DNA from 3 places in the Micromonospora schwarzwaldensis genome. Region 2 is predicted to be linked to each of the others. Evidence: riboswitches for the same ligand, from Rfam matches in the RefSeq annotation. Region 2 holds a riboswitch; each other region holds the start of a gene.
What was found. A riboswitch is a leader RNA that binds a small molecule or an ion and turns the genes downstream of it on or off. The one in region 2 is predicted to bind cobalamin.
Positions count from the first base shown of each region.

Region 1: linked by a shared signal. The riboswitch ahead of VKK44_RS27085 (ABC transporter substrate-binding protein) and the one ahead of bluB (5,6-dimethylbenzimidazole synthase) in region 2 are both predicted to bind cobalamin.
Region 3: linked by a shared signal. The riboswitch ahead of VKK44_RS11220 (ribonucleoside-diphosphate reductase subunit alpha) and the one ahead of bluB (5,6-dimethylbenzimidazole synthase) in region 2 are both predicted to bind cobalamin.

Region 1 is NZ_CP154796.1:6,217,359-6,227,942, reverse strand. Features, by position in the region: gene VKK44_RS27120 (hypothetical protein) at 1-734, opposite strand, end outside; gene VKK44_RS27115 (C40 family peptidase) at 845-2,512, opposite strand; gene mqnE (aminofutalosine synthase MqnE) at 2,743-3,912, shown strand; gene VKK44_RS27105 (hypothetical protein) at 3,920-4,348, shown strand; gene VKK44_RS27100 (DUF4229 domain-containing protein) at 4,376-4,660, shown strand; gene VKK44_RS27095 (C39 family peptidase) at 4,737-6,077, opposite strand; partial or broken gene VKK44_RS27090 (M14 family metallopeptidase) at 6,283-7,593, shown strand; cobalamin riboswitch at 7,664-7,833, shown strand; gene VKK44_RS27085 (ABC transporter substrate-binding protein) at 7,914-8,846, shown strand; gene VKK44_RS27080 (FecCD family ABC transporter permease) at 8,915-10,000, shown strand; gene VKK44_RS27075 (ABC transporter ATP-binding protein) at 9,997-10,584, shown strand, end outside.
Region 2 is NZ_CP154796.1:2,045,967-2,056,550, forward strand. Features, by position in the region: gene VKK44_RS09285 (CHAT domain-containing protein) at 1-59, shown strand, start outside; gene VKK44_RS09290 (hypothetical protein) at 272-2,506, shown strand; gene VKK44_RS09295 (lysylphosphatidylglycerol synthase domain-containing protein) at 2,635-4,974, opposite strand; gene VKK44_RS09300 (DedA family protein) at 5,095-5,748, shown strand; cobalamin riboswitch at 5,798-5,999, shown strand; gene bluB (5,6-dimethylbenzimidazole synthase) at 6,036-6,677, shown strand; cobalamin riboswitch at 6,854-6,983, shown strand; gene cobN (cobaltochelatase subunit CobN) at 7,343-10,584, shown strand, end outside.
Region 3 is NZ_CP154796.1:2,553,703-2,564,286, forward strand. Features, by position in the region: gene VKK44_RS11210 (hypothetical protein) at 1-2,210, opposite strand, end outside; gene VKK44_RS11215 (ribonucleotide-diphosphate reductase subunit beta) at 2,359-3,372, opposite strand; gene VKK44_RS11220 (ribonucleoside-diphosphate reductase subunit alpha) at 3,378-5,756, opposite strand; cobalamin riboswitch at 5,879-6,086, opposite strand; gene VKK44_RS11225 (cytochrome P450) at 6,154-7,377, opposite strand; gene VKK44_RS11230 (hypothetical protein) at 7,451-8,464, opposite strand; gene VKK44_RS11235 (TetR/AcrR family transcriptional regulator) at 8,534-9,115, shown strand; gene VKK44_RS11240 (SCO5389 family protein) at 9,188-9,580, opposite strand; gene VKK44_RS11245 (ATP-binding protein) at 9,728-10,584, opposite strand, start outside.

The DNA.
Region 1 (10,584 bases), 2.8 Mb from region 2:
GGGGTCGGCGGCTGCGCCGGCTCCGGCGGCTGGGCGGGCTCCGGCGGCTCCGGGCTGACCGGGCCGGCGCGGTAGACCTTCGAGGCGGCGGGAGCAGCCGCCACCGAGGCGGCGACCTCGTCGGCCGAGACCCGGCTCAGGCCGGGCACCGACGCGCTGGCCCGGGCGGGTGCCGTCTCGGAGTCGGCGCGCGGCGCGGGCGTGGCCCGGCCGGCCGGCTGGTGCAGCACGGCATCGCCGGCCGGGTGATCGTCCCGGCTCGGGTCGGGGGACTCCGTGCGCGGCGCGGGCACCTGGGCGGAGCCGGCGACCCGACCGGCCGGCGGGCCGCCGTCGGCCGGGCCCGTCGCGGCCTCCCCGGTCGGCGTGGGCGCCGGCGTGGGCGCGGCCGGGAGCGGTGCCGGGGGGCCGGCGTCGTCGTCGGTGGGGGCCGGGCGGTCGGCCGCCGCGAAGGCGGACCAGCTGGACGGCGGCGGGACGGTCGCCCCGGGGCGGCGGCGGTCCAGCGGCGGGACGCTCTCCGCCGGGACACCCGCCCGGTACGTGGTGGCGGTGGCCGGCGGAGCGGACCGTTCGCCGCCCGACGGTGGCGGTACGGCCGAGCCGGCCACACTGACCCGGGCCCGCGCGACGGGACCCGGTCCCGGCTGCGCCGGGCGCTGGTCGGCGTCACCGACGGGATCGGGCGTGGATCCCGGTTGGACCGTCTCCGCCGGAACCTCGTGCTCGCCCATCTCCGCCCTCCGCACCCACGCTCGCCCCCGACCGTGGCGCCGGCCGGAAGTGCCTGGATCTCACCGTGCCACATTCCGGCCCGGGAGCACAGTCGGAGCGGGCGGTTGGGTCAGCCGGTGCTGGTCGGGCTGGCGGACTTGCTGCCGACCGTGCTCTCCGTCGGCTTCGCCGTGCTGCTCGACGGCGCGGCGGCGCTCTCGGTCGGCTTCGCCGAGGTCGAGGACGGCGCGACGGTGGCGGTGCGGCTCGGCGTCGGGCTCGGCGTGTCCGACGGGGTGGGCGTCGGGCTGGTGCTCGTCGACGGGGTGGGCGTCGGGCTGGACGTGGTCGGCGTCGGCTTCGGCGTGGCGGACTTCGTCGGCTTCGGTGTCGGCTTCGGCGTGGCGGACTTCGTCGGAGTCGGCTTCGGGGTGGTGCCGGGCTTCGGCGGGTTGGCCGGCACGGTCGGGAGCGGCTTCGGCGTGGCGGGCGCGGGGACGGCGCCGACCACCCGGGTCGCCGCGTAGAGCCGGGACCACCGGACCACCGAGATCTTGACCACGTCGCCGGTCCGCGGCGCCTCGACCATCTTGCCGTTGCCGATGTACATGGCGACGTGGTGGATGCTGGTCCAGCTACCGCCGGAGGCGAAGAAGAGCAGGTCGCCGGGGAGGAGAGTGGTCGGGCTGACGGTGCGGGCGCGGGTCGCGAAGTACTGGTCCCGGGAGACGCGGGGCAGGCCCCGGTAGCCGGCCGACTGGTAGGAGGCGAGCATCAGACCGGAGCAGTCGAACCGGTCCGGCCCTTCCGCCGCCCAGAGGTAGGGGTCGCCGAGCTGGGCCAGGGCGTAGCGCACCGCGGCCAGGGCCCGCGGGTCGGCGACCAGGCCGTTGATGCTCTGGTTGACGACGTACGGGTTGCCGAGCCGCTGCTCGGCGGCGTCCTCCCGGCGCTCGATCTCGAGCAGCTTGGCGGCGTTGTCGCGGCGGAGCTTGAGCAGCGCGGCTTCCTGCTTGTGCAGGTCGGTCTCGACGCGGGTGAACTCCGCGGTCTTCGCGGTGACGCGTCGCTGGACCGAGGCGTGCGCCTCGCGGGCGACCCGCTCGTCGGTGGTGGCGCGCAGCAGCTCGCCGGTCACCGAGGTGGTGGCCCCCTCGGCCTTGTCGCCCCGGGTGATCCGCTGGAGGTCGGAGAACTGGCGCAGGCTGGCGCCGAACTCGCCAGGCGGCAGTGCGGCGTCGGCCTTGACCGCGTCGGCGGCGGCGCTCTTGGCGTTCTCCTGGGCCCGGGCCAGCGCGTCCTGCGCCTCCTTGAGCCGGGCGGCGGCGGCGGTCAGCTCGGTCTGGGCCGCGTCCCGCTCGCCCTTGATCCGCAGGAGGTTGTCGCCGAGCTGGGCGACCAGGCCGTCGACCTGGTTGATCTGCGCGATCAGCGGACCGTCGGCCGGGTTCGTGGCACCCGGCAGCACCGGTGCGCCCCCGGGGACGGTGGCGCCCGGCAGGCCGGGGACGGCCGCGCCGGGCAGACCGGGCACCGCGCCGCCGGGCAGGCCGGGGACGGTGGCGCCGGGGCGGCCGGTGGTGGCGCCCGGCACGGTGGGGAGCTGGAGCGGGCCGGTGACCTGCGGGCGGGAGCCGGTGCTGGGGATGGTGTCGGGCAGCGGTTCGGCCCAGGCCGGGGTGGCGAGCGCCGCAGCCGCGACCGCCCCGAGCAGGGCGGACCAGAGCGCCGGGCGCAGCACCGGTGAGATCACCGGTGCGCGTCGCCGTCGCCTTCGGGCCTTGGTGCTGTCGACCATTCCGCTCCCCGTCCGGTCCGGTGCGTCCCACGCGTCGTGGGCGTGATGGGACAGGGCGGCCCTGGTGTGTGTTCCGCCCCACCCTGTCTTACCTCACGGACGCAACGATGTCGATGTGCGGAGCGTGACCGTCGGTGAACTGGGTCGCTGCGGTCGACCGCGCGGGTCGGCGCGTCGGACCCGCGACGTACGCTCGATCGGGACCCCAGGTGGAAGGACGTGGCTTTCGGATGGACGCCGGACTCAAGCGCGAGCTCGAAGCGAAGGTCTACGCGGGGGAGCGGCTGACCCGCGAGGACGGCATCGCGCTCTACGCGAGCGACGACCTGACCTGGCTGGGCCGGCTGGCCCACCACAGGCGCACCGAGCTCAACGGCGACCGGGTGATGTTCAACGTCAACCGGCACCTCAATCTGACAAACGTCTGTTCGGCGTCGTGCGCGTACTGCTCGTTCCAGCGCAAGCCGGGCGAGAAGGACGCCTACACGATGCGGATCGACGAGGCGGTCCGCAAGGCCAAGGAGATGGAGGACGAGCAGCTCACCGAGCTGCACATCGTCAACGGCCTGCACCCGACGCTGCCCTGGCGCTACTACCCCAAGGTGCTGCGCGAGCTGAAGGCCGCGCTGCCGAAGGTCAACCTCAAGGCGTTCACCGCGACCGAGGTGCAGTGGTTCGAGAAGATCAGCGGGCTCGGCGCCGACGCGATCCTCGACGAGCTGATGGACGCCGGGCTGGAGTCGCTGACCGGCGGCGGCGCGGAGATCTTCGACTGGGAGGTCCGGCAGCACATCGTCGACCACGCCTGCCACTGGGAGGACTGGTCGCGGATCCACCGGCTGGCCCACTCGAAGGGCATGAAGACGCCGTCGACCATGCTCTACGGCCACATCGAGGAGCCCCGGCACCGGGTCGACCACGTGCTGCGGCTGCGCGAGTTGCAGGACGAGACCGGGGGCTTCCAGGTCTTCATCCCGCTGCGCTACCAGCACGACTTCGTCGACTCGGCGGACGGCAAGGTCCGCAACCGGATCCAGGCCCGCACCACGATGGCCTCCCCGGCCGAGTCGCTCAAGACGTTCGCGGTCTCCCGCCTGCTGTTCGACAACGTCCCGCACGTGAAGTGCTTCTGGGTCATGCACGGGCTCTCGGTGGCCCAGCTCTCGCTGAACTTCGGCGTGGACGACCTGGACGGCTCGGTGGTGGAATACAAGATCACTCACGACGCCGACTCGTACGGCACGCCGAACACCATGCACCGGGACGACCTGCTGCACCTGATCTGGGACGCCGGCTTCCGGCCGGTGGAGCGGAACACCCGTTACGAGACCGTCCGTGAGTACGATGCCGCGCCGTCGATGGCCGAGCGCCGCTCCGAGCCGCAGCAGGTCTGGGCCTGACCCGGCGATGAGCACCGGGGAGCAGCAGCGCGGTTTTCCTCGGCGGGACGCCGAGGGGCGCATCCTGACGCTCGGTGACCTGCTCGGCGTGACGCTCGCCGGCCTGGTCATCGGGTTGCTGGCGCTGCTGCTCTTCGAGTGGGCGTTCGCCACCGTCGGCGCCGGCGGGTTCGGGGGGACCAACGGCTGGCTGGCGGTGATCCTGCCGCTCTGGCTGTTCTGGGACGACTTCCGGGCCTGGGAGTTCGGCGCCGCCCGGGTGCTGGCCGCGCTGGTCGGGCTCGGGGTCGGCGTGCTGGCCGGGTTGCTGGCGGCCGGGCTGGCCGCGGGGCTGCCGGCGTTGTTCACCGGCGCGCTGGCCGCGGCGGTGTTCACCGTGGTCTACGCGGTGATCTGGTTTCATGGCGTGCACTGGCTGGCCCGGCGGACGGGCTGAGGCGGCGGAGAGAGTGGGAATGCGGGCATGAGCGCGGCGGTCAAGTACACCCTGGGCCGGATCGGGCTGTTCGTCGCCGTGCTGGCGGCCCTCTGGTTCGTCGAGATGAACATGTTCCTGCGGCTGATGCTGGCGTTGGTCTTCTCCGCCACGCTGTCGTTCTTCCTGCTGAAGGGCTGGCGGGACGAGATGGCCGGGGAGATGGCCGAGGCGGCGGAGCGCCGTCGCGCGGAGAAGGACCGGCTGCGCTCCGCGTTGGCCGGGGACGACCGGACCGAGCCGGGAGAGCCCGGGGCCGACCGCCGCGACTAGCGGTGCGGTGCGGCGAGGCGGTGAGGAGGGGCCCCTTCTCGACGCCAGGCGTCAAGAAGGGGCCCCTCCACTCAGCTCACCAGTTGGTCGAGCCGGGCACGGCCGGCCAGGGCCGGTCCGTCGGCTTGATCAGGTACGCGATGCCGCCGGAGCCGGAGGCCACGGTGCCGTTGGCCCGGTACCGCTTGGTGCGCAGCCAGATCTGCTCGAACTGCTCGCGCTGGTAGACGTTGCGCACCGCCTCGTTCGACGACGACGCCGGGTCGTTGACGATCACGTCGCCGTCGGCGGTGAAGCCGACGATCACGAACAGGTGCCCGGAGGTGCCGTAGTTCGCCCCGTCCAGCTCGCTGGCCAGGAACGACTGCGACGTGACCACCGGGATCCCGGCCTTGATGAACCGTTCCGCCTCGTCCAGCGAGTGCAGCCGGGTGACGCGCGCCTCCAGGCCGGGGAAGCCGGCCGCGTACGCGGTGTTGAACGGCCAGTTGCCGGCGCCCTCGTACTCGTGGTCGTAGGTCATCCGGGCGGCGTGGTCGACGGTCGGGTCGGCGTAGGCGGGGTCGACCCAGGCGGTGTCCTCGGCTGAGGGCTTGCGGCCCCAGTACTCGACCACCATCTCGGTGGAGGTGGGGGAGCACCACGCCTCGCCGCCGCCGTCGTACTCCGGGTACTCGCCGATGTGGACGTTCTGCGAGTAGCGGGGTACGGCCAGCTCGGTGCCCCAGGCGATGCCGCCGCGGCTCGGCGTGACGGTGAACCGGTCCGGCACGTTCGAGGCCATCGCGCCGACCATCCGGACCTGCGGCGCGGCGGCCTGCCCGGGCGCGCGGTAGAGCGTCAGCCGGAGCTGGTACGAGCGCAGCAGCACCCCGGCCGAGGCGTCGTCGATGGAGAACGTGTCGGTCCAGATGCTCGACCAGGGGTCACCCTGGCCGTCCAGGGTGGACCGCTTGATGTCCTGGTCGCCGGAGGCCCAGCGGCCCATCACGTACCACGGGGTCTGTGCCCCGGTGGTGTAGGTGCCGTGCAGCTCGACCTGGATCCAGGTGCCGGCGGGGGTGCTGGCGTTCCACGATGCGACCAGTTCGGTGGCGTCGAACCCGATCCGCCGCTCGGGTGAGGTCCAGGTGGCGTACTCCCAGGTGTGGGTGGTGCCGGTGTGTTCGTCGGTGAATTCGGTGGTGCCCGCCGGGCGGTCGATGGTGAGCGCCGGGTGGCGGCCGGGGACGGCGCGGGTGCCCTGGTGCGAGCCGGTACGCCAGTCGGGGTAGCGGGAGAAGTCCTGGAACGTGATCTGTTCGTCGTGGGTGACGCCCGGCCGGGGGCCGTGCGCCTGGGCGGGTGCGGTGGTGCCGAGCAGGGTGAGCGCGGTGAGGCCGGCGAGGGCGACCGCGCGCAGGGGTCTTCCGAACATGGCAGCTCCACGGGAGACGGCATCGTTGCCGTTCACTGTCGCGCTTGGCGGGAAGTTTCGCCAGATGTTCAGCCATGGAAAATCATTGCCGACGTGAGGATCAGGTCGGGATGGTCCATGGCAGCGACGGATGTTGATATGACCATGTGACTGCTGGTGAAGTGTGCGGACAACGGGATCTCCCCGTACCCCGAGGAGGTTGTCCATGGCCCTCCGCACGTCCCCGCTGCGCCGCCGGCTCGCGTTCGTCGCCGCCGTCGGCCTGATCCTGGTCACCGCCGCCGCCGGGCCGGCCGCCGCCCGCCCCGACCCGGACCGGGCCGGTGAGTCGGCCGCCGTCGCCTACCGGGTGCTCGGCCCTCGGACCGTCGCCGACCGCACCGCGGTCGCCCGCACCGGCGCCGCCATCGACTACTCCGAACACGGCGTGCTGCACGTCACGGCGACCACCGCCGAGGCGAACGCGATCACCCGGCTCGGCTTCCGGCTGGAGAAGGACGTCGCCCCGGCGCCGACCGGCGGCGCGACCGCGTACGCGTTCCCGCCCGCCGACTCGAACTACCACGACTACGCCGAGCTGACCGCCGTGGTGAACCAGGTGGTCGCCGACCACCCGGGCATCGCCCGCAAGCTCAGCATCGGCACGTCCTACCAGGGCCGGGACCTGATGGCCGTGAAGATCTCCGACAACGTCGGCACCGACGAGAGCGAACCGGAGATCCTGTTCAACGCCCAGCAGCACGCCCGCGAGCACCTGACCGTCGAGATGGCGATCTACCTGCTCAACCTGTTCACCGACAACTACGGCAGCGACTCCCGGATCACCAACATCGTCAACTCCCGGGAGATCTGGATCGTGCCCACCGTCAACCCGGACGGCAGCGAGTACGACATCGCCACCGGCTCCTACCGCTCCTGGCGGAAGAACCGGCAGCCCAACAGCGGCTCCACGTACGTCGGCACCGACCTGAACCGCAACTGGAGCTACCAGTGGGGCTGCTGCGGCGGCTCGTCCAGCACCAAGTCGTCGGACACCTACCGCGGCCCGTCCGCCTTCTCCGCCCCGGAGACCGCCGCGCTGCGTAACTTCGTCAACAGCCGGGTCGTCGGCGGGGTGCAGCAGATCAAGGCGAACATCGACTTCCACACCTATTCCCAGCTGGTGCTCTGGCCGTACGGCTACACCTACAGCGACACCGCCACCGGGATGACCGCCGACCAGTACAACACGTTCGCCACCATCGGCCAGCAGATGGCGGCCAGCAACGGCTACACCCCGGAACAGTCGAGCGACCTCTACATCGCGGACGGCACCAGCATCGACTGGATGTGGGGCACCCACAAGATCTGGGCGTACACGTTCGAGATGTACCCCGGCTCGGCCTCCGGCGGCGGCTTCTACCCGCCCGACGAGGTGATCCCGGCGCAGACCTCGCGCAACCGGGACGCCGTGCTGACGCTCTCCGAGTACGCCGACTGCCCGTACCGGGCGATCGGCAAGCAGAGCCAGTACTGCTGACCTCACCCGGCGGCGGGGACCCCGGCTCCACCCCCACCGGGGTCCCCGCCCACCCCGCCCGTCCGGGTGATCTCCGCTGGTCGTGCGCTACGGTGACACCGACCGTGCCACAGCGAAGCCGGTGTGAAACCGGCGCTGTCCCGCAACTGTGATGCCCCGTACGCGCGGCGTCGGCCTCCCGCCGGCGCCGACGGACGTGGGACGAGCCAGGTCGCCTGCGGCCCGGTCGCGACACGCGCTCTCGAGGAAGGGCGCCTCGCGGACGGGCCTTCCACCTGTCGGCGAAGCACCACGCTCCTCGACCGACAGGAGGACCCGTGACCCGACGTACCCCTCGACTCTTCGCCACCGCGCTCGCGGCCGGCGTGTTGCTTCTCGGCGGCTGCGCCGAGAAGACCTCGACCGACACCCCCGCTGCCGGCGCGTCCGGCGGCTCGTTCCCCGCCAGCGTGGGCAACCTGACGCTGGACAAGCGCCCCGAGAAGATCGTCTCGCTGTCGCCGACCTCGACCGAGATGCTCTTCGCCATCGGCGCCGGCAAGCAGGTCACCGCCGTCGACGACCAGTCGAACTACCCGGCGGACGCGCCGAAGACCGACCTCTCCGGCTACCAGCCGAACGCCGAGGCGATCGCCGCGAAGAGCCCCGACCTGGTGGTGATCACCAACGACACCAACAAGATCGCCAGCCAGCTCGTCGCGCTGAAGATCCCGGTCCTGCTCACCCCGGCCGCGACCACGCTCGACGACACGTACCGGCAGCTCACCGACCTGGGCAAGCTCACCGGCCACCCGGCCGAGGCGGACGCCGTGGTGCGCAAGATGAAGGACGACATCACCGCGCTCACCAAGGACCTGCCCAAGCGCGCCGAGAAGCTGACCTACTACCACGAGCTGGGCCCGGAGCTTTACACCGCGACCAGCAAGACGTTCATCGGCACCATCTACGCGCTCGCGGGGCTTACGAACATCGCCGACGCGGCCGACGCCGGCGGCAAGAGCGGCGGCTACCCGCAGCTCTCCCAGGAGGTCATCGTCAAGGCGAACCCCGACTTCGTCTTCCTGGCCGACACCAAGTGCTGCCAGCAGAGCGCCGACACGGTCAAGGCGCGCAGCGGATGGGCCGGCCTCACCGCCGTCAAGAACAACCAGGTCGTGGCGCTGGACGACGACATCGCCTCCCGCTGGGGCCCGCGCGTCGTCGACCTGCTGAAGGCGATCGTCGACGCCACCGCCAAGGTCCCGGCCTGACCGTGGCCGTACGACCGGCGGACGTCGCGCCGGCCGGGACCCCCGACGGGCCCCGGCCGGCCGGCCGGCTGCCCCGCCCCCGCCGGGGCGGCACCCGCGCCGGCACCGGCCGGCCGGCCGGGCTGCGCCCGAGCTGGCTGCTCGCCGGCCTGGTGGCGGTGCTCGTCGCGCTGGTCGCCGGCGTCTCGTTCGGCCCGGTCAGCCTGCCGCCCGGCAGCGTCGCCGCCGAACTGCTCAACCTGCTGCCCGGCGTGCACCTGGACAGCGGGCTCACCGAGCAGGAGGTCGCCATCGTCACCGAGCTGCGCCTGCCCCGGGTCGTGCTCGGTCTGCTCGTCGGCGCGCTGCTCGCCCTGGCCGGCGGGTGCTACCAGGGCGTCTTCCGCAACCCGCTGGCCGACCCGTACCTGCTCGGCGTGGCGGCCGGGGCCGGGCTCGCGGTCACCGCGGCGATCGTGCTCGGCGCCGGGGCCGGCGGGGCGCTCACCGGCCTTCCGGTCACCATTCCGCTCGCCGCGTTCGTCGGCTCGCTCGGCGCGGTGGCCATGACGTACCTGCTCGGCGCCGCCGGCGGCCGGGACCGCTCGCCGGCCACGCTGATCCTGGCCGGAGTCGCGGTGTCGGCGTTCCTCGCCGCCGGGCAGACCTACCTGCTGCAAGCGCACTCGGACAGCCTCCAGCAGGTCTACTCCTGGCTGCTCGGGCGGCTCTCCACCGCCGGCTGGCACGACGTGCTGCTGGTCCTGCCGTACTTCCTGCTCACCGCCGTGGTGGTGCTGGTGCACCGGCGGGAACTGGACGTGCTCGCCCTCGGCGACGACGAGGCCACCAGCCTCGGGCTGCACCCGCAACGCTCCCGCTACCTGCTGATCGCCGCCGCCTCGCTGGGCACCGCCGCCGCGGTCTCCGCCTCCGGCCTGATCGGCTTCGTGGGCATCATCGTGCCGCACACCGTACGGCTGCTCGCCGGCTCCAGCCACCGGGTGATCCTGCCGCTGTCGATGCTCTTCGGCGGCGCGTTCCTGGCGCTGACCGACGTCGTAGCGCGGACCGCCGCGGCACCCGCCGAGATCCCCATCGGCGTGGTGACCGCGCTGCTCGGCGGCCCGTTCTTCGTCCTGATCCTGCGGACCGCCCGCGGGGTGGGAGCATGACCGCCGCCGTCGAGGTCCGTGACCTGCGGGTCGAGTTGGGCGGCAGCCCGGTCCTGGCCGGCGTCGACCTGACGGTCGCGGTGGGCGAGTGGGTCACCGTCATCGGCCCCAACGGCGCCGGCAAGTCGACGCTGTTGCGCGCCGTCGGCGGCCTGCTGCCCGCGCCGGACGCCGTCTCCCTCTTCGGTACGCCGATCCGCGCGCTGCGCCGCCGCGACCGCGCCCGGGTGGTGGCCACCGTGGCACAGTCGCCGGTGGTGCCGGCCGGCATGGCGGTCTTCGACTACGTGCTGCTCGGGCGCACGCCCTACATGCCGCCGCTGGGCCGGGAGTCCGCCGCCGACCTGACGGCCGTGCGCCAGGTGCTGGACCGGCTCGACCTGGCCGGATTCGGCCACCGCGAGTTGGCCACGCTCTCCGGCGGCGAGCGGCAGCGCGTCTTCCTGGCCCGCGCACTGGCCCAGGGCGCCACCCTGCTGCTGCTCGACGAGCCGACCAGCGCGCTGGACATCGGGCACCAGCAGGAGGTGCTGGAACTGGTCGACCAGCTCCGCCGCGAGCACGACCTGACAGTGCTCGCCACC
Region 2 (10,584 bases):
CGGGCGACGGTCCGGCCCGGGCCACCGCGGCGGCGTTCGTCTGCTTCGGGGCCGGCTGACCGGAGCGGGAGCGGTCGCTCAGCCGGCCATGGTCGGCCGCAGCGCGGTGGGCGCGGCGGAGCGCGGCGCGGGCCGGCGCGGCGGGCCTGCCGCCGCCCCGCTCACCGCGGAACGGACGGCCACGGTGCTCGGCGTGGCCCGCACCCGGTCGGTCGGTCGCTTGTTCGGTGTTCGGCAGCGTGACGGTGGCAGCTTCTGTGACGCTGTCCCGGTGAGCGGGGTGCCCGGTGCCGAGGCTGTTGAGCTGCGTGTTCACGGGGTCTCCAGCGCGTCGGCGGAGAGCATCGTCGATCATCCGCTGGTCGTGCGGGTGGCGGGGGATCGGCACGCCGGGTTCTACCGGGTCCGGGAGGGGCTCGGTCGGGCGGGCGGCGCGACCGCCGGGGTGGTGGTGGAGGCGTACCGGTGGGGGGCGCTGACCGCCGGGGTGGCGGTGCGGACGGCGTCGATGCTGCTGCTGTTGCCGTTCATGCTGGGCAACCTCACGGTCTGGCTGCGCCCCACGTTGGCGGATCGGTTCGGCCTGCTCGGCGGGTTGTGTCGCCTGCTCGCGGGCTCGCTGACCGTGGCGTTCACGCTGGCGCTGGTCGGGGTGACCATGAACCTGCCCGGCTGGCAGTGCGTCCCGTACGTGGAGTGCCGGGACGGCAGGCCGTACCTGTCCTGGCTGGTGGCGTTGCCGATGGGCCCGCGCCTGGCGGTGCTGGCACTGGTGCCGTTGCTGGCGTTGCGGGTGTTCTGGGCCGTCGGCGCGCGGTCGGCGCGTGCCCTGGAGGGCTTCGGCGCGGCCCCGCCGCAGGAGCGGCTGCCGGAGTCGACCGGGAGCCTCGCCGCACCCGGGATCTGGCACGACGAGCGGATGACGTCGTGGCTGCGTCAGATCCATGTCGGGCTGGGTGCCGGCGCTGTTCACGTCAGCCTGGTCGTCGCGGTGTCACACGGCCGGTGGAACAGCCTCGCCGTCGCACTGCTCGGCGTCACCGGCGGACCCGTGGTGCTCTGCGCGGCGCTGCTGCTGGTGACCGTGAGCGTGCGGTGGGCCGGCCCGCTGCGACGCCTGCTGTGGATCCTCGTCGCGGTGGCCACCGTGTCGAGCCTCGGGTACGCCGTGTCCCGGCGGGACGTGCCGGTGGTGGTCGGGCAGATGCCCGGCTACGAGGGCGCGGTCGCCGGGCTGGTCGCGGCGCAGGGACTGCTGCTGGTCCTGATCGCCGCGGTGACGCTCGCGCGGCAGCACGCCCGGCCGGCCGCCCCGCGCGCACTGCTGCGAGGGCTCGGCACGCCGCTGGTGGCGGCGATGTCGGTCACGGTCACCTCCGCCTACACCACCACGCTGGTCTTCCGGACCGCCGACCAACTCGACCGGGGTCACATCCCCGACCCGATCCGGCCCAGCCCGCCCGCGCTGGGCCCGCTGGAACCGCCGGTGGCGTACTGGTGGGCCGCGCTCGCCGGGCTGACCGCGTTGCTTGTCGTCACCGCGGCGGTCGCCGTCACCCTGCCCGCCGCCCGGCGCCGGCGGCGGGCGTACGCGCGGCGCGTGGTCGAGCGGGACTACCCCGACGCGCCCGCCTCGGCGGCGCCCCGGCTCGACGCGGTCCGCGAGACGGTCGCCCGCTCCTTCGTCACCGAGGAACTCGGGCCGACCCTGGTCGCCTTCTTCGTGGTCTCCTCGCTCGGGCTCGCCACCGTGGCGCTCGACCTCGTCGGGATCGGCCCCACCCAACTCGCCGCCCGCCTCAACCGGCGCCACGACGTCCTCGCCGTGTTCACCGCGTACGTCACCGACGTCGGCATCTGGATCATCAGCCTCCTCGTCGTCGGACTGCTGATCCTGGCCTACCGCGCGTACCGGTCGCCGGAGACCCGCCGGCTCGTCGGCGTGTTGTGGGACCTGGGCACGTTCTGGCCCCGTACGGTGCACCCGTTCGCGCCGCCCTGCTACGCGGCGCGGGCCGTGCCCGAGCTGACGCGGCGGGTGTGCGCCCTGGCCGCGCACGGGCCCGTGGTGATCTCCGGGCACAGCCACGGCTCGGTACTGGCCGCCGCCACCGTCCTGCAACTGCCGTCCGAAGCTCTGCCACGGGTCGCGTTGCTGACCCACGGCAGCCCCCTGTACCGGATCTACGCCCGCCTCTACCCGGCCTACCTCGGCGAACGGGTGCTGTGCGAGCTCGGTGAGCGGATCGACTGGCGGTGGCGCAACCTGTGGCGCGACACCGACCCGATCGGCGCCCCGATCTTCGGCCATCCCGACCTCACACCCGGCGTGCCGCCGGAGGCGGCAACGGTCGACGTGCGGCTGCGGGATCCGCGCGGCGTCACCGTGGAGCCCGCGGACACCGTCCCGCCCCCGGTGGAACGCCACTGGCCCTACCACACGCAACCGGAGTACCAGGACGCTGTCCGGCTCCTGGTGGGCAGGATCGGTGGTCGTGCGCCATAGGTGCTCGCAGGAGGATCACGCCGGTGAGCACCGGGAGTGCCGCCGGCAGACGGACCTGACAGCCCGGCTTCCGGCGGTTGACGTCCCGGTCCCGGCGTGCGAGCGGTGACCGGGACCGCGCCGGCGGCTCACAATAGCCGGCGGCGGGTCAGGACCCGGAAGGCCAGGTAGCCCGGTGGCACCGGGAGCCAGAACGTCGCCAGGCGGTAAATCAGGGTGCCCGCGACGGCGGCGTCCAGCGGCAGCCCGTAGAGCAGCAGGCCGGAGACGAGCGCGGCTTCGGTGGCGCCGAGCCCGCCGGGGGTGGGCGCGGCGGACGAGACGCCCTCACCGACGAGGCAGACCAGGAGCACCTGTGGCAGGTGCGCCAGCGGGACCGGCCCGGTGGCGAGCAGCGCGAGGTAGAGACAGAGGCCGTAGGTGAGGGTGAGCGCCGTCGACGCGACGACGAGCCACCGCAGCCCGTGCTGGTGGCGCAGTTCGCGCAGCGCGGTCACGACCTTGCCGGCCGCCGCGCGTCCGCGCCGCCGGATCCGGGGTACGGCGAGCACCGCGGCGAGGACCAGCAGCACGGCCAGGGCGCCCAGCAGCAGCGGCAACGCCCTGCTCGCGTCATGGGTGAGGATGCGGGCGGGCTGCCGGGCGAACGGCAGCAGCACCGGCAGCAGCAGCACGACCGAGAACACCCCGGCGATGCGGGAGACGGCCACGGCGGTGCCCGCTTCGGCGGCGACGAGTCCCTTCTGGTGCAGGTAGCGCAGGCTGAGGGCGGCGCCGCCGAGGCTGCCGGGCGCCAGCCGGTTGGCGAACGACGCGGCGACCTGCACCAGGGTGGCCTCGCCCAGCGGGATCCGGCCGGCTGCGGCCAGCCGGAGCACGTGGCCGCTGAGCAGGTAGGTCAGGGCGGAGCTGAGCAGCGTCGCGGCGACCGCGACCGGGTTGGCGTGCCCGATCAGACGCACGGCGGTGCGGATCTCGCCGAGCCGGGGGAGCAGCAGGTGCACGATCAACCCCAGCACCAGCAGCTCCAGGACGGCGCGGCGGCTGATCCGGACCACCTTCGCCGCCGGGCGGTCGCGGTCGGGGCAGCGGCGCAGGATCTCCCGGCGTAGGCAGGTCAGCATGCCGGGACGGCCGCGCAGGGCGGCTCGGCCGGCGCGGGACAGCACCGCAGGTTGCAGGAACGGCACGCTGTCCGCGACCGACGCGACGCCCAGGCGGTCGATCGCCGCGGCGACCACGCTGGCCGGGTCGACCCGAGTGGACAGGGCGACCATCAGCTCGACGACGTCGCGGGCCCGCTGCTCGGCCGAGGCGTCGTCGGCGCCGAAGCCCAGGTCCACCAGGTGGGTGCGGTCCCGGCCGACGAGCACGTTCGCGGCGCGCAGGTCCCGGTGCGCGATGCCCGCCCGGTGCAGCCGCGCCACCTGTTCCCAGGCGTCGCGTACGGCGGCGAGCGGGACCGGCCCGACGACGGCGTGCAGCGGGGCGGCGTCGATGAACTCCTGCACCAGGACAGCGTCGTCGCCGGGCATCGCGGCGGTCGTGACGACGGCCGGTATCCGGACCCCGGCGCGCTCGGCCAGCAGGGTCAGGCACGTCTCGTGTTCGCTCTGCTGGCGGGCGCTCAGGTAGGGCGGCGCGTCGGCCAGGTGGCGGTAGCGCATCCGCCGGTAGAGCTTGTAGACCCAGTCCGCGTCGCGTTGCTCGCCGCCGGTCACCTTGACGAACAGTTGTCGCCCGTCGGTGGTGACCGCCTGCCACGGTTGCGAACCACGGGCGTCGCCGTGGATCGGCGTCAACCGCACCGCCTCGAACCCGCGTCGTCGCAGGGCCGCCCGCAGGGCGGGCACCGACCGTTGCGGCCCGACCTCGCCGACCAGGAGCCGGGTCAGACACACCGCGAGCCAGCCGACGAGGACGCCGCCGACCACGTCGATCGGCAGGTGCGCCCCGACGTGGATCCGGGCGACGGCGACCAGCCCGATCATCGTCCAGGCCGCGCGGTGCCACCGGGGGCCGCCGGCCCGCGCGGCGACGAGCGCCAGGGCGGTGGCGACCGCGACGTGTCCCGACGGGTACCCGAGGCGTCCGGTGATCGTCTCGCGCAGGACCACGTCGGTCAGCAGTGCCGCGGGCCGCTGCCGGGCGACAGTGGCCTTGACGGCGGTCGCGAGCCAATAGGCCAGGTTTCCGGCCAGCAGGAGAGTCCACGCGGTGCCGATGCGGCGCGCGATGACCGCTGCGGCGGCGGCGACGAACACCGCCGGGTACGAGCCGAGCTGCATGACCAGGACCAGGACCGGGGTCAGCCCGGCGGGGAGGTGGTTGAGCAGGGTGAACAGGTCCCGCTCCCAGCGAGGCACCCGGTGGCTGCGTACGGCGGCGCTGAGCGCCGCCAGCAGGCATGTCGAGGCGGTCAGGCTGACCAGCAACGCCGGTGACGGGCGATGCGTACGTGCTCCCACCGGTCCTCGGCCGCCCCTCGTCCGGCACCGTCCCTGCCGTCGACCCGAACCCTACGGTTCGTCCGCCCATCGGAGGCGCTCCTTCCGCACCGGCCACCCCGTCGGGGCGACAATCAGCGGGTGGACAGGTTCGTGGCGGTGCTCGTCGGGCTGCCGCCGCTGCTCGTCCTGACCCTGGTGATCGTCCTGCCGGCCCTGGAGTCGTCGACCCTGCTCGGGCTGGTCGTGCCCGGAGAGACGGCGATCCTGATCGGTGGCCTGGTGGCCCACGGTGGCGCGCTGCCGCTGTGGGCGGTGGTCGCCGGTGGCGCGGCCGGGGCCTGCCTCGGCGACCAGGTCGGCTACGCCCTGGGCCGACGGTACGGCCCGAGCGTGCTCGCCCACGCCCCACGGGTGCTGCGCCGACGCGTCGACCTCGAGCGGGCCCGCCGCCTGGTCGCCCGGCGCGGTGCGTGGGCGGTCGTCACCGGACGCTGGGTGGCGGTGCTACGGACCGTGGTTCCCCTGATCGCCGGCACCGGCGGGATGCGCTGGCCGGTGTTCCTGCGGGCGAACCTGGTCGGCGGGCTGCTCTGGGCCGCGGCGGTGGCGACGCTGGGCTACCTGGGCGCGGCCTCCTATCGCTATCTGGAGCGGGAACTGGGCATCGGCGAAGGGGCCCTGCTGGCCCTGGTCGGCGTCGTCGTGGCGCTGCGCGCGTGGCGGCGGGCCCGCCGGGGGTCGGCCGGTGAACGCCCCGGCCGACCGCCCGCGCGCGGTGGGGCGGATCGGTAGCGCGGTGGGCCGGACGTTCCGTGTCGGACCCGACGGGTAACGTGCCGGGCGGCATGAACTGTTGCGAGGTGCCTCACCGGTGGTGGGGAGAATCGGGAAGCCGGTGCGACTCCGGCACGGGCCCGCCGCGGTAACCAGGGAGCTGCCGCCCACGCGCACCTTGTGCGCAGCCACTGGCCGACGGGCTGGGAAGGCGGGCGGGCCGGTGTCGATCTGGAAGTCCGAAGACCGGCCTCGCGTCGTCAGCCCCACCTCCGGTGGGGCATGAGCGCAGCGGGAGCCTGCCCATGACCAGCGACATCTACGACGTGATCCACCGCCGCCGCGACGTGCGTGGCCAGTTCACCGGCGAACCCCTCGCCCCCGGCGTCCTCGACCGCGTCCTCGCCGCGGCGCACGCCGCACCGAGTGTCGGGCTGTCCCAGCCGTGGGACTTCATCGTGATTCGTGACCGGGGCCTCCGCGAAGCGTTCCACCGGCACGTCCACGCCGAGCGCGACACGTTCGCCGCCTCCCTCGACGCCGAGGGTGCCCACCGATTCTCCCGCATCAAGATCGACGGCATCCTGGAATCCACGCTGTCGGTCGTGGTGACCTACGACCCCGACCGCGGCAGCCCGGCGGTCCTGGGCCGGCACGCCATCGCCGATGCCGGCCTGTACTCCGTGTGCCTGGCCATCCAGAATCTCTGGCTGGCCGCCACCGCCGAGAACCTCGGCGTCGGGTGGGTGTCGTTCTACCGCGAACCGTTTCTCCGGCAACTGCTCGCCATCCCGGCCGGCATCCGACCCGTCGCCTGGCTCTGCCTCGGCCCCGTCACCCATCTCGAAGCGGTACCCGACCTCGAACGGCACGGCTGGCGTCACCGCCGCCCCTTGCGCGCGGCGACACACCACGACCGCTGGAACCCCGAATCCGCCACGAGCTGACGGCTGTCCGACCCGGCCTGGAGTCGGTGTCCAGGCCGGGTCGGACAGCCGTGACGACGGTCCACCCGAAGTCACTAATGGACACATTTCGATGGAATGGTCGCGCCCGCCCGTGGTGGGCGGGGCGTTGACCGGGGGTCGGGGGGTGTGGCAGCATTCGCGGCCTGACGGCAGTGAAGGAAGCCGGTGCGATTCCGGCGCGGTCCCGCCACTGTCACCGGGGAGTGATCCCCCCTTGCGTGTCACGGCCGTGTGCGTGCGGTTGGAAGGCCGGGGGTGAACGTCGATCCGGGAGCCAGGATACTTCGGCCGTCGGACGTACCCCAGGGCGTGGACACCCGAGGAGGACCCGATGACGCACGGCGTCTCATTGATCGACGAACATCGTCATGACCCGCACGCCGGACGCTCCGCCGCACCCGTCGCCGGCCACGTCGCCGGCCGTGCCGGCGCACCAGTCTCCGGCTGTGACGGCGTGCGCCGTGTCGGCGCACCCGGGACCGTTCACCCTCTCGACCGGGCCGCGTACCCCCGGCGTTGACCGCTCACCGACCCGCGTCCCGGTGAGCCGCGCCGCGGGTCGCCGTACCCGCTGACGTCGCTCCCATCCCGCTTCGCCCCGGTCGCCTCCGCATGACCCCGGGCGTCACCCTCCGGAGCCTCTCGTGCGCATCCTGTTGCTGTCCACCGCCGACACCGATCTGCTGGCCGCCCGCGCCAGTGGCGCCGACTACCGGCTCGCCAACCCCGCGCGGGTCGACGCCGACGCGGTACCCGCGCTCGTCGACGGCGTCGCCCTTGCCGTCGTACGCCTGCTCGGTGGCCGGCAGGCGTGGCCGGACGGGCTGGCCGCCGTGCTGGCCAGCGGCGTGCCCACGGTGGTGCTCGGCGGCGAGGCGCTGCCCGACGCGGAGCTGATGGCGGCCTCCACCGTGCCGCCGGGCGTGGTCAGCCAGGCTCTCGCGTACCTGGTCGAGGGCGGCCCGGCGAACCTGGGGCAACTGGCCCGGTTCCTGTCCGACCGGGTGCTGCTCACCGGCGAGGGCTTCGCCCCGCCCGCGCCCGCTCCGGCCTACGGCGTGCACGGCGATCCGGAGATCGCCCCCGGCCGACCCACGGTGGGGATCGTCTTCTACCGGGCACACGCGCTGGCCGGCAACACCGGCTTCGTCGACGTGCTCGCCGGCGCGGTACGGGCCGCCGGCGGGAACGCGCTGCCGATCTTCTGCGGCTCGCTGCGGGGGCTGACCGCCGGCGCCGGGCCGCTCGGGCTCTTCGGCCGGTGCGACGCGCTGCTGGTCACCGTGCTCGCCGCCGGTGGCGCGGTGGCCGCGGACGCCTCCGGCGGCGGCGACGAGGACGCCTGGGACGTCGGCGCCCTCGCGGCCCTGGACGTGCCGGTGATCCAGGCCCTCTGCCTGACCAGCACCCGCGAGCAGTGGGCCGGCAGCGACGCCGGACTGTCCCCGTTGGACGCCGCCATGCAGGTGGCCATCCCCGAGTTCGACGGCCGGATCATCACCGTGCCGTTCTCGTTCAAGCAGATCGACGCCGACGGGCTCTCGGTCTACGCCGCCGATCCCGAACGGGCGGCCCGGGTGGCCGGCATCGCGGTACGCCACGCCCGGCTGCGGCACGTGCCCCCCGCCGAGAAGCGCGTCGCGGTGGTGCTCAGCTCGTACCCGACCAAGCATTCCCGGGTCGGCAACGCGGTCGGTCTGGACACCCCGGCCTCCGCCGTCCGGCTGTTCGCCGCGTTGGCCGACGCCGGCTACCACCTGGGCGACGCCCCGGTGCCCGACGACGGCGACGCCCTGATCCATGCGCTGATCGCCGCGGGCGGCCACGACGTGGAGTGGCTCACCCCGGAGCAGCAGCTCGCCGCCGAGGCCCGGATCCCGGGGTCGACGTACCGGCGGTGGTTCGACGAGGTGCCCGCCGCGCTGCGCGAGCGGATGCGCGAGCACTGGGGCGAGCCGCCCGGCGAGCTGTACACCACCGGCGGGGACATCATGCTGGCCGGGCTGCGCTTCGGCAACGTGATGCTGCTGATCCAGCCGCCGCGCGGCTTCGGGGAGAACCCGATCGCCATCTACCACGACCCGGACCTGCCGCCCAGCCACCACTACCTGGCCGCGTACCGCTGGCTCGCCGCGCCGGTCGCCGACGGTGGGTTCGGCGCGGACGCCGTGGTGCACCTGGGCAAGCACGGCACGTGCGAGTGGCTGCCCGGCAAGGGGCTCGGCCTGGCGGCGGACTGCGCCCCCGACGCGGTCCTCGGCGAGCTGCCGCTGGTCTACCCGTTCATCGTCAACGATCCCGGTGAGGGCACCCAGGCCAAGCGGCGCTCCCACGCCGTCGTGGTCGACCACCTGGTGCCGCCGATGGCCCGCGCCGAGACCTACGGCGACCTGGCCAAACTGGAGCAACTGCTCGACGAGTACGCCACCGTGCAGGCCCTCGACCCGGCCAAGGTGCCCACCGTGCGGGCGCAGATCTGGGACCTGGTGTGCGCCGCCGAACTGCACCACGACCTGCACGCCGAGGCGATGCCCGACGCCGACGACTTCGACGACTTCGTGCTGCACCTCGACGGCTACCTCTGTGAGGTCAAGGACGTGCAGATCCGCGACGGGCTGCACATCCTCGCCGCCGCACCCACCGGCGAACCGCGGGTCAACCTGGTCCTCGCGGTGCTGCGTGCCCCGCAGGTCTGGGGCGGCACCCGCGCCCTGCCCGGCCTGCGGCAGGCCCTCGCCGGCGCGTACGGGCTCGACGAACAGGCGCTGCTCGCCTCGCCGGGCCAGCGCCTGGCCCTGCCGGCGGCGCTCACCGACGTCGTGGACGGGCCGTCCGCCACCGCCGCCGACGCCGTCGACCTGATCGAGGCGATGGCACGCCGGCTGGTGGTCGGCATGGAGACCCTCGGGTGGGACGTCGAGGCGGTCGAGGCGGTGGTCGCGGAGGTGACCGGCCGGCCCGTGCCGGACGCCGCCGCGGTGCTCCGCTTCGCCGCCACCGAGGTGGTGCCCCGGCTGGCGCGGACCACCGACGAGCTGGCCAACACGCTCGGCGCCCTGGACGGCCGCTTCGTGCCGCCCGGCCCGTCCGGCTCTCCCACCCGGGGGCTGGTCAACGTGCTGCCCACCGGTCGCAACTTCTACTCCGTCGACCCCAAGGCCATCCCCAGCCGCAACGCCTGGGACGTCGGCGTGGCCCTGGCCGACTCGCTGCTCGCGCGGCACCTCGCCGACACCGGCGCGTATCCCCGCTCGGTGGGGTTGACCGTGTGGGGCACCAGCGCCATGCGTACCCAGGGCGACGACATCGCCGAGGTGCTGGCCCTGCTCGGCTGTCGACCCGTGTGGGACGACCGGTCGCGGCGGGTCACCGGCGTCGAGGTGGTGCCGACCGCGGAACTCGGCCGGCCCCGCGTCGACGTCACGGTCCGCATCTCCGGGTTCTTCCGCGACGCGTTCCCGCACGTGGTGGCGCTGCTCGACGACGCCGTCCGGCGGGTGGCCGCGCTGGACGAGCCGGACGCGGAGAACTTCGTCCGCGCGCACGTCGCCGCCGACCTGGCCGAGCACGGCGACGAGCGGCGGGCCACCACCCGGATCTTCGGCTCCCGACCGGGCGCGTACGGCGCGGGTCTGCTGCCGCTGATCGACGCCCGGACCTGGCGCAGTGACGCCGACCTCGCCGAGGTGTACGCGGTCTGGGGTGGCTACGCCTACGGCCGTGGCCTCGACGGGCGGGAGGCGCGCGTCGACATGGAACGCTCGTTCGCCCGGATCGCGGTGGCCGCGAAGAACCAGGACACCCGCGAGCACGACATCGTCGACTCCGACGACTACTTCCAGTACCACGGCGGGATGGTGGCGATGGTCCGCCACCTCACCGGCGC
Region 3 (10,584 bases), 510 kb from region 2:
GCGAAGGTCGCCTCGGCGGCCCGGATGTCGTCGGCCCGCTCGACCGAGTTGTCGATCATGACGTCGGCCATCGGGCCGTCGCTGCGCCACCAACCGGTCGGGGTCACGCCGTCGGTGATCTCGTTGCAGGTGCCCGCGTCCGACCCGGCCCGCCGGCAGTCCGTCAACGAGTGGTAGGTGTTCTTCCCCTCGCCGTACCAGTAGCCGCCGTCGCAGCAGTACTCGTCGCCCTCGTGGTAGGCGCTGTGGTGCAGCTCGTGCCAGCCCACGATCGGCGAGTCGGCGCTGAACACGGCGCCGGAGGCGTTGTCCCGGCAGTTGACGGTGTGCAGCACGCCGTTGGTTTCGGCGAAGCTGACCGGGCTGAACGCGCCGCGCCGGCACAACGCGTCGCCGTCCGGGCTGACCGTCACCTCGACCGGCACGTTCTGCACCCAGATCCCCACCTGCGACCAGTGCGTGCCGACCGAACTGGGGAACACCCGCGAGCGGATGCCCAGCAACTGCCAGGCGTTGTCGTCCACCGCGTTGCCGAACTGCCGCGCGCCGTCCAGCGTGGTGGTGTCGTAGCCGGTGCCCGGCGCGTACGCCACGTCGATGGTCTGGTTCAACGGCCGGGTGTTCACCCGCCCGCCCGCGTCCACCACCGCCGGCACGCTGGCCCGCCACAGCGGGACCAGGGTCACCTCCGGCGTCTGCGACGGCGCCGGCGGGTTCAGGTCGGTGATCCGCCAGTCCGCCGTCGCCGTGCGCGCCTCCGGCACCCCGTCCGCCTCGCTCGCGGTCACCCGGTAGGCGACCGCCGCGCCGGCCAGGATGTCCGCCGGGATCACCGCCTGGCACTCGCTTGCCTGTTCGCAGGTCTTCACCACGCGGGGCGCGAGCGTCACCGGGCGTCCGATCCAGCCGGCCGGGCTCATCTCCACCGTGATCCGGGCCGCCGGCCGGGCGGTGTGGTCGGTGGCGACCACCTTGGCGCGGATCGACGTGCCGGGCACGGCCTGAGGGTTGACCGCCGGGACGCCCGGCTCGGCCAGCGCGTACACCTCCAGGCCGGGCGGCGGGTCGCTCACCGGCACGGTACGGGAGGCGGCCGGGAACGTCCGCCCGTCGTCGGCGGTGCCCTCCAGCGTGAACACGTAGCTGCCGGGAGTGGCCCAGGAGCCGTCGGCGTGCCGGCCGGTCCAGGAGAACGAGATCGGGCCGGCGGCGCGGCGCTGGTCGGCGCTGCGGAACACCTCGACGCCGCCGCGCAGCACCCGCATCCGGAACGTGCCGGCGGCCGTCGCCACCGCGCTCACCACGATCGGGCCGCTGCGGTACTGCCAGTTCGTGGCCGGCTGGCTGGTCATGGCGGTGAACGCCAGGTTGACCCGCTGGACGACCCGGGCCTGGGTGGTCCGGGCCGAAGCGGCGTCGACCGGGTCGGCCACCGTGATCGTGTACCCGCCCAGGGCCGCGTACGACCCGTCCGACCAGCGCCCGTCCCAGTCCACGTTGAACGCGCCACCGTAGAACGGCGCCTCGGCCAGCACGAACGACGCCCCGGTCGCCTGCGACGTGACGGTGAACCGCAACGCCGACGGCACCGACAGCGAGCCGCTGATCATCAGCCGCTCACCGAGCCGCGGGTCGAACTCGCGCGGCGTGCCGGTCGGCGGCGGCGACGAGATGGCGACGTTGGTGGGCCGGGCCGCCACCGTCACCGTGAAGATCGCCCGGGACGGCCCGCCGCTGGTGGTCCACCGGGACACCCCGGCCCGGCCGCCGAGCAGGTTCGTCGTCGCCCAGTCCTTCGCCGTGCCCGGGTTCAGGTCGGCCTGCTCGCGGCTGCCGCCCTCGGTGGAGTCGTCCTCCCACAGCTCGAAGTTGACCCGGAAGTTGCCGGTGACCGACCGCCCGGCGCAGACCGTGCGGGGGCCGACGATGTCCGTGCCGGGGGCCGCCGGCAGCGCCATCTCGCAGCGTTGCTGCTGACCGTCGTCCTGCGTGATGATCGCGACGCCGAACAGCTCCGGTGGGTCGCAGACGACCAGCCAGACCCGGTCCAGGCACTCCGTGGTGTGCATCTCGTCGGCCGTGACGGTGACCGTGGAGCCGTAACTCGCCGCGGCCGGTGCGGCCGGCAACGCGGCGGCGGACGCCACGCCGACCACCGTGGCCAGTGCCGCCGCCAGCAACGGCCGCAGCCGTCGACGTATCCGTTTCATGGTGCGTTTCCCCCCTCGTCCGCCGACGCCCCGGCGGGGATCGGCGCAGACAACTGTGCGGATCGGGGGAGGCGCGGGCGATACGCGCATGCGCGTATCCGGGACGGCCCCGTCCCGGCCGCGGACGGCGGCCGGGACGGGACGCGGGTCAGAAGTCGTCGTCGAACGTGACGCTGCCGGTCACCCCGACCTGGTACGCCGACACCCGCCGCTCGAAGAAGTTCGACAGCTCCTGCACGTCCTGCAACTCCATGAACGCGAACGGGTTGCCGCTGCCGTACATCGGCGCGATGCCCAGCGCCGCCAGCCGCCGGTCCGCCACGTGTTCCAGGTACGCGCGCATGTCGGCCGGCGACATCCCGGAGACGCCCTGGTCGAGCAGGTCCTCGGCGAACTGCGCCTCGCACTCCACCGCCTCGGCGAGCATGTCCCGGACCTGCCGCTCCAGCTCGGCGTCGAACAGCTCCGGCTCCTCGGCGCGGACGGTCTCCACCACGTCGAACGCGAACGCCATGTGCATCGACTCGTCGCGGAACACCCAGTTGGTGCCGGAGGCCAGCCCGTTGAGCAGCCCCCGCGAGCGCAGGAAGTAGACGTAGGCGAACGCGCCGTAGAAGAACAGCCCCTCGATGCACGCGGCGAAGCAGATGAGGTTGAGCAGGAACGCCCGCCGGTCGGACCGGGTGCGCAGCTCCCGCAACTCGTGGACCGAGTCGATCCAGCGGAAGCAGAACTCCGCCTTGCGGGCGATCGACGGGATGTTCTCCACCGCCGCGAACGCGGCGAACCGCTCCCGCTCGTCCGGCACGTACGTGTCCAGCAGGTTGAGGTAGAACTGGACGTGCACCGCCTCCTCGAAGAGCTGGCGGGACAGGTAGAGCCGCCCCTCCGGCGAGTTGACGTGCTGGTAGAGGTTGAGCACCAGGTTGTTGGCGACGATGGTGTCGCCGGTGGCGAAGAACGCCACCAGCCGGGACACCAGGTGCCGCTCGGCCGGCGAGAGCTTCTCCAGGTCGGCCAGGTCGGCGTGCAGGTCCACCTCCTCGACGGTCCAGGTGTTGCGGATGGCGTCCCGGAACCGGTCGAAGAAGTGCGGGTAGCGCATCGGACGCAGGGTCAGGTCCATGCCCGGGTCGAGCAGCATCGGGCGGATCTCGGGCATCGTGGTCACTGGCAGGCCTCGCAGCTCTCGGGGTTCTCCAGGGAACAGGCCGACGCCGCGTCGTCGGTGCCGAGCGGGGCGAGCACCGGCGCGACGGTGGCCTGCTGGATCCGGGTCGCCGGACGCGACCGCAGGTAGTACGTGGTCTTCAGCCCGGCCTTCCAGGCGTACCGGTACATCGAGGAGAGCTTGCCGATGGTCGGCGCGCTCAGGAACAGGTTCAACGACTGGGACTGGTCGACGTAGGGCGCCCGCGCGGCGGCCAGGTCGATCAGCGCCCGCTGCGGCAGCTCCCACGCGGTCCGGAACAGCTCCCGCACCTCGGCGGGCAGCTCGGTGATGCCCTGCACCGAGCCCTCGGCCCGCTTGATCCGGTCGCGGACCTGCGGCGTCCACAGCCCACGTGCCTTCAGCTCCCGCACCAGGTACGTGTTGACCTGGAGGAACTCGCCGGACATGGTCTCGCGCTTGAACAGGTTCGACACCTGCGGCTCGATGCACTCGTAGCAGCCGGCGATCGAGGCGATGGTGGCGGTCGGCGCGATGGCCACCAGCAGCGAGTTGCGCAGCCCGTGCGCGGCGATCCGCGCCCGCAGCGCCGCCCACCGGTCGACCTGGGTCGGCGTCGCGCCCCACAGGTCCGGGTGCAGGTCGCCCTTCGCGGCGCGGGTCCGGTCGTACGCCGGATGCGGCCCGAACCGCTCGGCCAGCCCGGCGGAGGTCTCCAGCGCGGTCAGCAGGATCTCCTCCTGCACCCGGGTGGACAGCTCCCGCGCCGCGGGTGAGTCGAACGGCAGGCGCAGCGTGAACAAGGCGTCCTGGAGGCCCATCAGCCCGAGCCCGACCGGCCGCCAGCGCGGGTTCGACGCCGCCGCCTGCGCGGCCGGGTAGTAGTTGATGTCGATCACCCGGTCCAGGAACACCACCGCGGTGCGCACCGTGGCCCGCAGTTTCTCCCAGTCGACGCCGTCGGCGGTGACGTGCGCGCCGAGGTTCACCGAGCCGAGGTTGCAGACCGCGGTCTCGGCGTCGTCGTTGACCTCCAGGATCTCGGTGCACAGGTTGGACAGGTGGATGACGTCGCCCGGCTCGCCGGTCTGGTTGGACAGCCGGTTCGCGGCGTCCTTGAACGTCATCCACCCGTTGCCGGTCTGCGCGAGCGTGCGCATCATCCGCCCGTACAGGTCACGGGCCCGGACCGTGCGGACCGCCTTCTTCTCGGCCGCCCGGTACGCGGCGTCGAACGCCTCGCCGTACAGGTCGGGCAGCTCCGGCGCGTCGGAGGGGTCGATCAGCGACCAGTCGTCGTCGGCCTCGACCCGGCGCATGAACTCGTCCGGGATCCAGTTGGCCAGGTTGAGGTTGTGCGTACGCCGGGACTCCTCGCCGGTGTTGTCCCGCAGCTCCAGGAACTCCTCCACGTCCGGGTGCCACGGCTCCAGGTAGACGCAGGCCGCCCCCTTGCGCCGGCCGCCCTGGTTCACCGCCGCCACCCCGGCGTCGAGCGTCTTCAGGAACGGCACGATGCCGTTCGACCGCCCGTTCGTGCCCCGGATCAGCGCGCCCCGGCCACGCACCCGCGACCACGAGATGCCGATGCCGCCGGAGAACTTCGACAGCTTCGCGACCTGGTGGTAGCGCTCGTAGATGGAGTCCAGCTCGTCGCGGGGCGAGTCCACCAGGAAGCACGACGACATCTGGGTGTGCCGGGTGCCCGAGTTGAACAGCGTGGGGGAGCTGGGCAGGTAGGCCAGGCTGGACATCAGCCGGTAGAGGCCGACCGCCTCGGCCGGGGTGTGCGACAGCCCGCAGGCCACCCGCAGCAGCCAGTACTGCGGGGTCTCCACCACCAGCCGCGACTCCGGGTGCCGCAGCAGGTAGCGGTCCGCCACCGTACGCAGTCCGAAGTACTCGAACCGCAGGTCACCGGCCGGGTCCACGGCGTCGTCGAGCGCGTCGGCGTGGCGGGCCACGAACGCGGCGGTGTCGTCGCCGATCAGGCCCAGCCCGTGCGCGTACGCGATCGACTCGCTGAAGCGCGTCACCTGCTGCCCGCGGACCTCCTCGTCCACGTACGCGGCCAGCAGCCGGGCCGCCAACCGGGAATACTGCGGCTCCTCGCCGATCAGCTCCGCCGCGGTCTGGATCGACAACCGGTCCAGCTCCGCGGTGCTCGCCCCGTCGTAGAGGCCGCTGATGGTCCTGGTGGCGACCCGCAGCGGATCGACCTCGTCCAGGTCGGCGACCCAACGCTCGACCGCCCGCACGATCCGGTTGACGTCGACCGGCTCGGTGTCGCCGTCACGCTTGCGGACCCGCATCGCCAGCCGGCGCTGCTCCGGCCCGGCGGCACCGGACCGGGGACTCTCCTGCACGACCGTCATGACCTCTCCCTCGCTGTCACCGATGGCCTCGGCCGGCGGGGGAACGCCAACGGACACGGCACGCAGGGCCGGCCCGGCTGCTGGCGTCGGTCGTCCCGCGCGACCTTCGACCGCCGCGCGCGGTGGCGCACGGCGCGCTGGCAGGTCTTCGGACTCGCGGGCCTGACACGAGGTCACCTACTGGCCGTCGCTTCCCAGGCCGGTGGCCCAGTGCTGATGACGGCGGTCGTTCCCACTCACCGCTGCGGGGCAGTCCCGGATTTCCACCGGGTTCCCTCTTGCCTCGACCGCGCCCGGGGGCGCGGCCGAACCAGCTGCGGAGACACCATATATGGCGGTGATGGCCGGTGGGCAACACCAGATGTCGGGTCCGCGTGTCGCGTGCGTCTCATCGCGACTACCAGGTGACCGGCAACCCGGCCGGACCGAGGATGGCGTGGCCCGGCTTCCACGGCACCTCGTCCGGCGGCACCGCGAGGCGCAGGCCGGGCAGCTCCCGCAGCAGCAGGCCGAGCGCGGTGCGGACCTCCAGCGCGCCCAGGTGGGCCCCGATGCAGTAGTGCGGGCCGTGCCCGAAGGACAGGTGCGGGGTGGGCGTCCGGTCGAAGTCCATCCGTTCCGGGTCCGGGAACACCGCCGGGTCGCGGTTGGCGGCGTCGTGCGAGGGGACCACGATGTCGCCCTCGGCCAGTCGGGCGCCGCTGGGCAGCGTCACGTCCGCCATCACCCGTCTCGGCATCTCGTCGCCGTTGGCGGTGGAGTGCAGCCGCTCCAGCTCGGTGACCGCGCCGTCCAACCGGTCCGGGTGCGCGACCAGGTACGACCAACCGGTGCCCTCCGGCCCGTACGGCTCGGTCCGGAGCACGTGGACGAACGTGGCGATCGAGCTGGCCGTGGTCTCCCACCCGCCCACCACCAGCGAGATCGGCAGTTTGATCTGGACGTCCACCGGCTGGTCGGCGGCGGCGGTCGCGATCCGGCCGAGCAGGTCGTCGCCCGGCCGGCCGCGTCGTTGTTCGAGCTGGCCCCACAGGTAGCCGCCCATCTCCTCGGCCGACCGGGCCGCCTCCTCCCGGCTCAGGTCGCCCGCGCCGAGGAACATGTCGCCCCACCGGCGGAACCGCATCCGGTCGTCGGCCGGCAGCCCGAGCAGGTCGCAGATCACGTCCAGCGCGAACGGGACCGCGAAGTCCCGGACCAGGTCGGCCGGGGCGCCCCGGCCCACCATCGCGGCCAGCCGCTCCTCGGCCGCGGCCCGTACCGCGTCGCGCAGCTCGTCGACGGCCGGCCGGGTGAACGCGTCCTTCACGGTGCCGCGCACCCGGGCGTGTTCGGCCCCGTCCATGCCGAGCATGGTGCCGGCCACGTCGACCTCGTCGGCGTACGCGGCGGCGGCCCGGGAGAAGACGTCCTGCCGGCGCAGCACCTCGCGCACGTCGGCGTACCGGCAGATCAGCAACGCCGGCACCGGCTCGCCGCCGACCCGGCGCACGATCGGCACCACGCCGGAGCCGGCGGCGAACCGGGCGTAGTCGGGGTGCTTGTGCGGGCCGGGTGGCCGGTTGACGCCGTCGGCGTCCTGGTAGAAGGGGTGGGGCCGGCGGGCATCGATGTCCGTCATTCGTCCACAGTGCCAGTTCCGGCCCGGCGGCGGCGCCCCGCTCGTGGGATGCCGGAGTGCCGGGGCCGGATGCTCAGCCGGCGGGCCGGCCCGCCGCGCGGGCGCGGCCGTACTCGGCGAGCGCGTGGAAGGCGGCCTTGGGCGTCCAGGAGCCGTCCGGCAGCACGCGCACGATCCCCCGGGCCGCCAGGTCGTAGTCGTGCTCGGGATCGTCGGTGGTCGGCAGGTGCCGGTTCGCGAACGTGTAGACGAACGCCGCCTCCACCCCGCCCGCCTCGTAGTCGCGCAGCAGGTCGACGAGGTAGCGGGCCTGGCCCTCCTCGTCGCGCTCCAGCGTCGCGGTGAGCGTCGCCGCCCGGCCGTGCTCGTCGTAGGTCACCGGCTCCGTCGCGCCCGCGACGTCGGCGGCGCCCCGGTACGTGCAGCAGCCGAACTCCGTCGCGGCGTACGGCTTGCCCTGTCCGACCGCCGCCGCGAGGCTCTGCGGGAACGCCGCCGCGTTGGTGGCGTCGCGGTAGCCGGCGTCGCTGGCGATGAGGTCGAACGGCGTCCAGTCGACGTCCTCCAGCGGGATCGAGGCGTATCCGACCGGACCACCGAAGCGCGCCCGCACGGCGGGTACCGCTTCGGCGAGGAAGTCGCGCACCGCGGCCCGCGCGACCGGGACCGCCTCCCGCATCCGCATCGGATCGGTGAACAGCGCCAGGCGCTCGGTCAGGTCGCGGCCGGGCAGGAACCCGTCGGTGAACATGGAGATCTCGGAGCCGGTGAGGTAGACGACGGTGGCGCCCTCGCGCCGCAGCCGTTCGGCCCGTTCGGCGCCGTCGAGCACGAACGCCATGAGCCCGTCGCGGTCCAGGCCGTTGGTGAACGGGCAGTACCACACCTCCAGCCCCGCCTCGGCCGCCAGCCGCGCGGTCAGCTCCAGCCGGTCCTGGACGCCGCCGGTGATCCGCACCGCGTCGCAGTGCAGCTCGTCGCGGATGACCCGCAGGTCGCGCCGGACGGTTTCCGGGTCGAACGGCTCGTGGGTGGTGGACCCGGCGCTCACGAAGCCGGTGTCGTAGTTCATGCCGAAGACGCGCATCACGCGTTCCCTCCCTGGTTCCAAGGTACGTCGCGTACCCTATAGGGTACGTCGAGTACCCTGCAAGCCATGGGCACGAGGCGCCGGGGCGAGGAACTGGAACGGGCGATCCTGCACGCCGCCGCGGCGGAACTACGCGAGTCCGGATACGCGGGGATGACCATGGACCGGGTCGCCGCCCGCGCCGGAACCAACAAGAACGCCATCTACCGCCGGTGGCCGCACCGGGCGGCGCTGGGCATCGCGGCGTACCGCCACCTGTCCGACGCCGCCATGCCGAACCCGGACACCGGAACGTTGCGCGGCGACGCGCTGGAGATGCTCCGGCGGGCCAACGAGACGTGGGCCTCGCCGCACGGGACGATCCTGCGCGGCCTGCTCGCCGCCGCGGCCGACGACCCGGAGCTGCTCACCCTCATGCGGGAGCGGTCCGGCGCGGACACCATGGACCGCGCGTGGCTCGGGATGCTGGAACGGGCCGCGACCCGGGGCGAGGCGCCGGCGGCGGCCGTCCGGCCCCGGGTGGCGACGGCGCCGATGATGCTGCTCCGCGCCGAGTACGCGATGCGCGGCGTCCCCTCGGTGCCCGACGAGGTGCTCGTCGAGATCGTGGACGAGGTGTTCCTGCCCCTGGTGCGCGGCCACGGCTGACCCGGCGCCGACCCGTACGGCGTGACCGGTGGCGAGCCGGCGGGGCGTGCCGGCCCGCCATTGGGTTCGCGGTCAGCAGTTGCGCAGCGTCGGGGACTGGTTCAGCAGTTGACCGCGGCTGGAGGTGAACCGGCGGTACGCCTCGGAGCCGGCGGCGGACGGCCGGAACGCCGCCACCCGGTGACAGTTCTGGAACGCCAGCCGCACCCCGAAGTGGCGCTCCAGACCGGCGCGGATCGCGTCGCTGGCCAGCGCGCGCAGCAGTTGCCCGCGCTCGGTCTCACCCGGCGGCGGGACGACGTTGTCGGCGAAGTCGGCGTCGGACGTCGCCAGGTCGGCGACCACCCGGCCGACGGTCTCCCAGGCGTACGGCAGGGAGTCGCGGACGCAGGCGACGAACGCCTCCTCGTCGACGGGGCCGGACTCGGCGGCACGGAGCAGGGCGGGCGGAACGGTGAGCGACATGTCTCCTCCACTTCCGGAAACGACAACCGTTTCCAATAAGCTGACGTGGGTGAGCACATCACGCACGGTTCGGCCCGGTCAAGCACCGCCACACGCGAAGCGGCGGACGGGCCCGAGGCCCGTCCGCCGCCGTCGGCGTGACGCGGGTCAGCCCAGGTGCGCCTCGATCGCCGCGACGACCCGGGGACGCAGCTCGGCGGCGCGGATCACCGCGTCCACGGAACCGACCTCGACGGCACGCTGGATGCTGTGCACCCGGTCGAACTCCGCGGCCACCTCGCCCAGCTTCTCGGCCCGCACCGACGACCGCAGCTCGTCCAGCTCCCCGGTGAGCGTCGCGCGCCCGGTGCCGGCGGCGGCCCCGACCCGGCTCTCCAGCTCGCGTACCCGGGGATCGGCGGCGGTGCGCGCGGCGACCTCGCCGGCGAAGACCACGGCGGCGGCCGGCGCGCCACCGAGCACCGAGGCGAACGAGCCCTCGATCGCCAGCACCGTCATGGCCGGGTTCAGCGCCTTGGAGAACACCACGAACGCGCCGCCGTGGTAGCGCGAGATCACGCAGAACACGATCGGGCCGCGGAAGTTCACGATCGCCCGGCCGATCTCCGCGCCGTACTCCAGTTGCAGCTTGCGCATCGACTCCGGCGAGCCGTCGAAGCCGGACAGGTTGGCCAGCACCACCAGCGGACGGTTCCCGCTGGCCGCGTTGATCGCCCGCGCCGCCTTCTTCGACGACCGGGGGAACAGCGTGCCGGCGGTGTAGGTGTCCGGGCCGTCGGTGGGCGGGAAGCCGTGCCGGGGCACCGACCGGGACTCGATGCCGAGCAGGCACACCGGGATGCCGCCGAGGTGCACGTCCTGCACCACCGCGGTCTCCGCGTCGGCCATGCCCGCCCACCGCTCCAGCACCGGGTGGTCCTGGTCCGCGAGGGCCCGCATCACGGTACGGATGTCGAACGGCTTCTTCCGGTCCGGGTTCGCGGCGGCGGAGAAGATCTCACCGA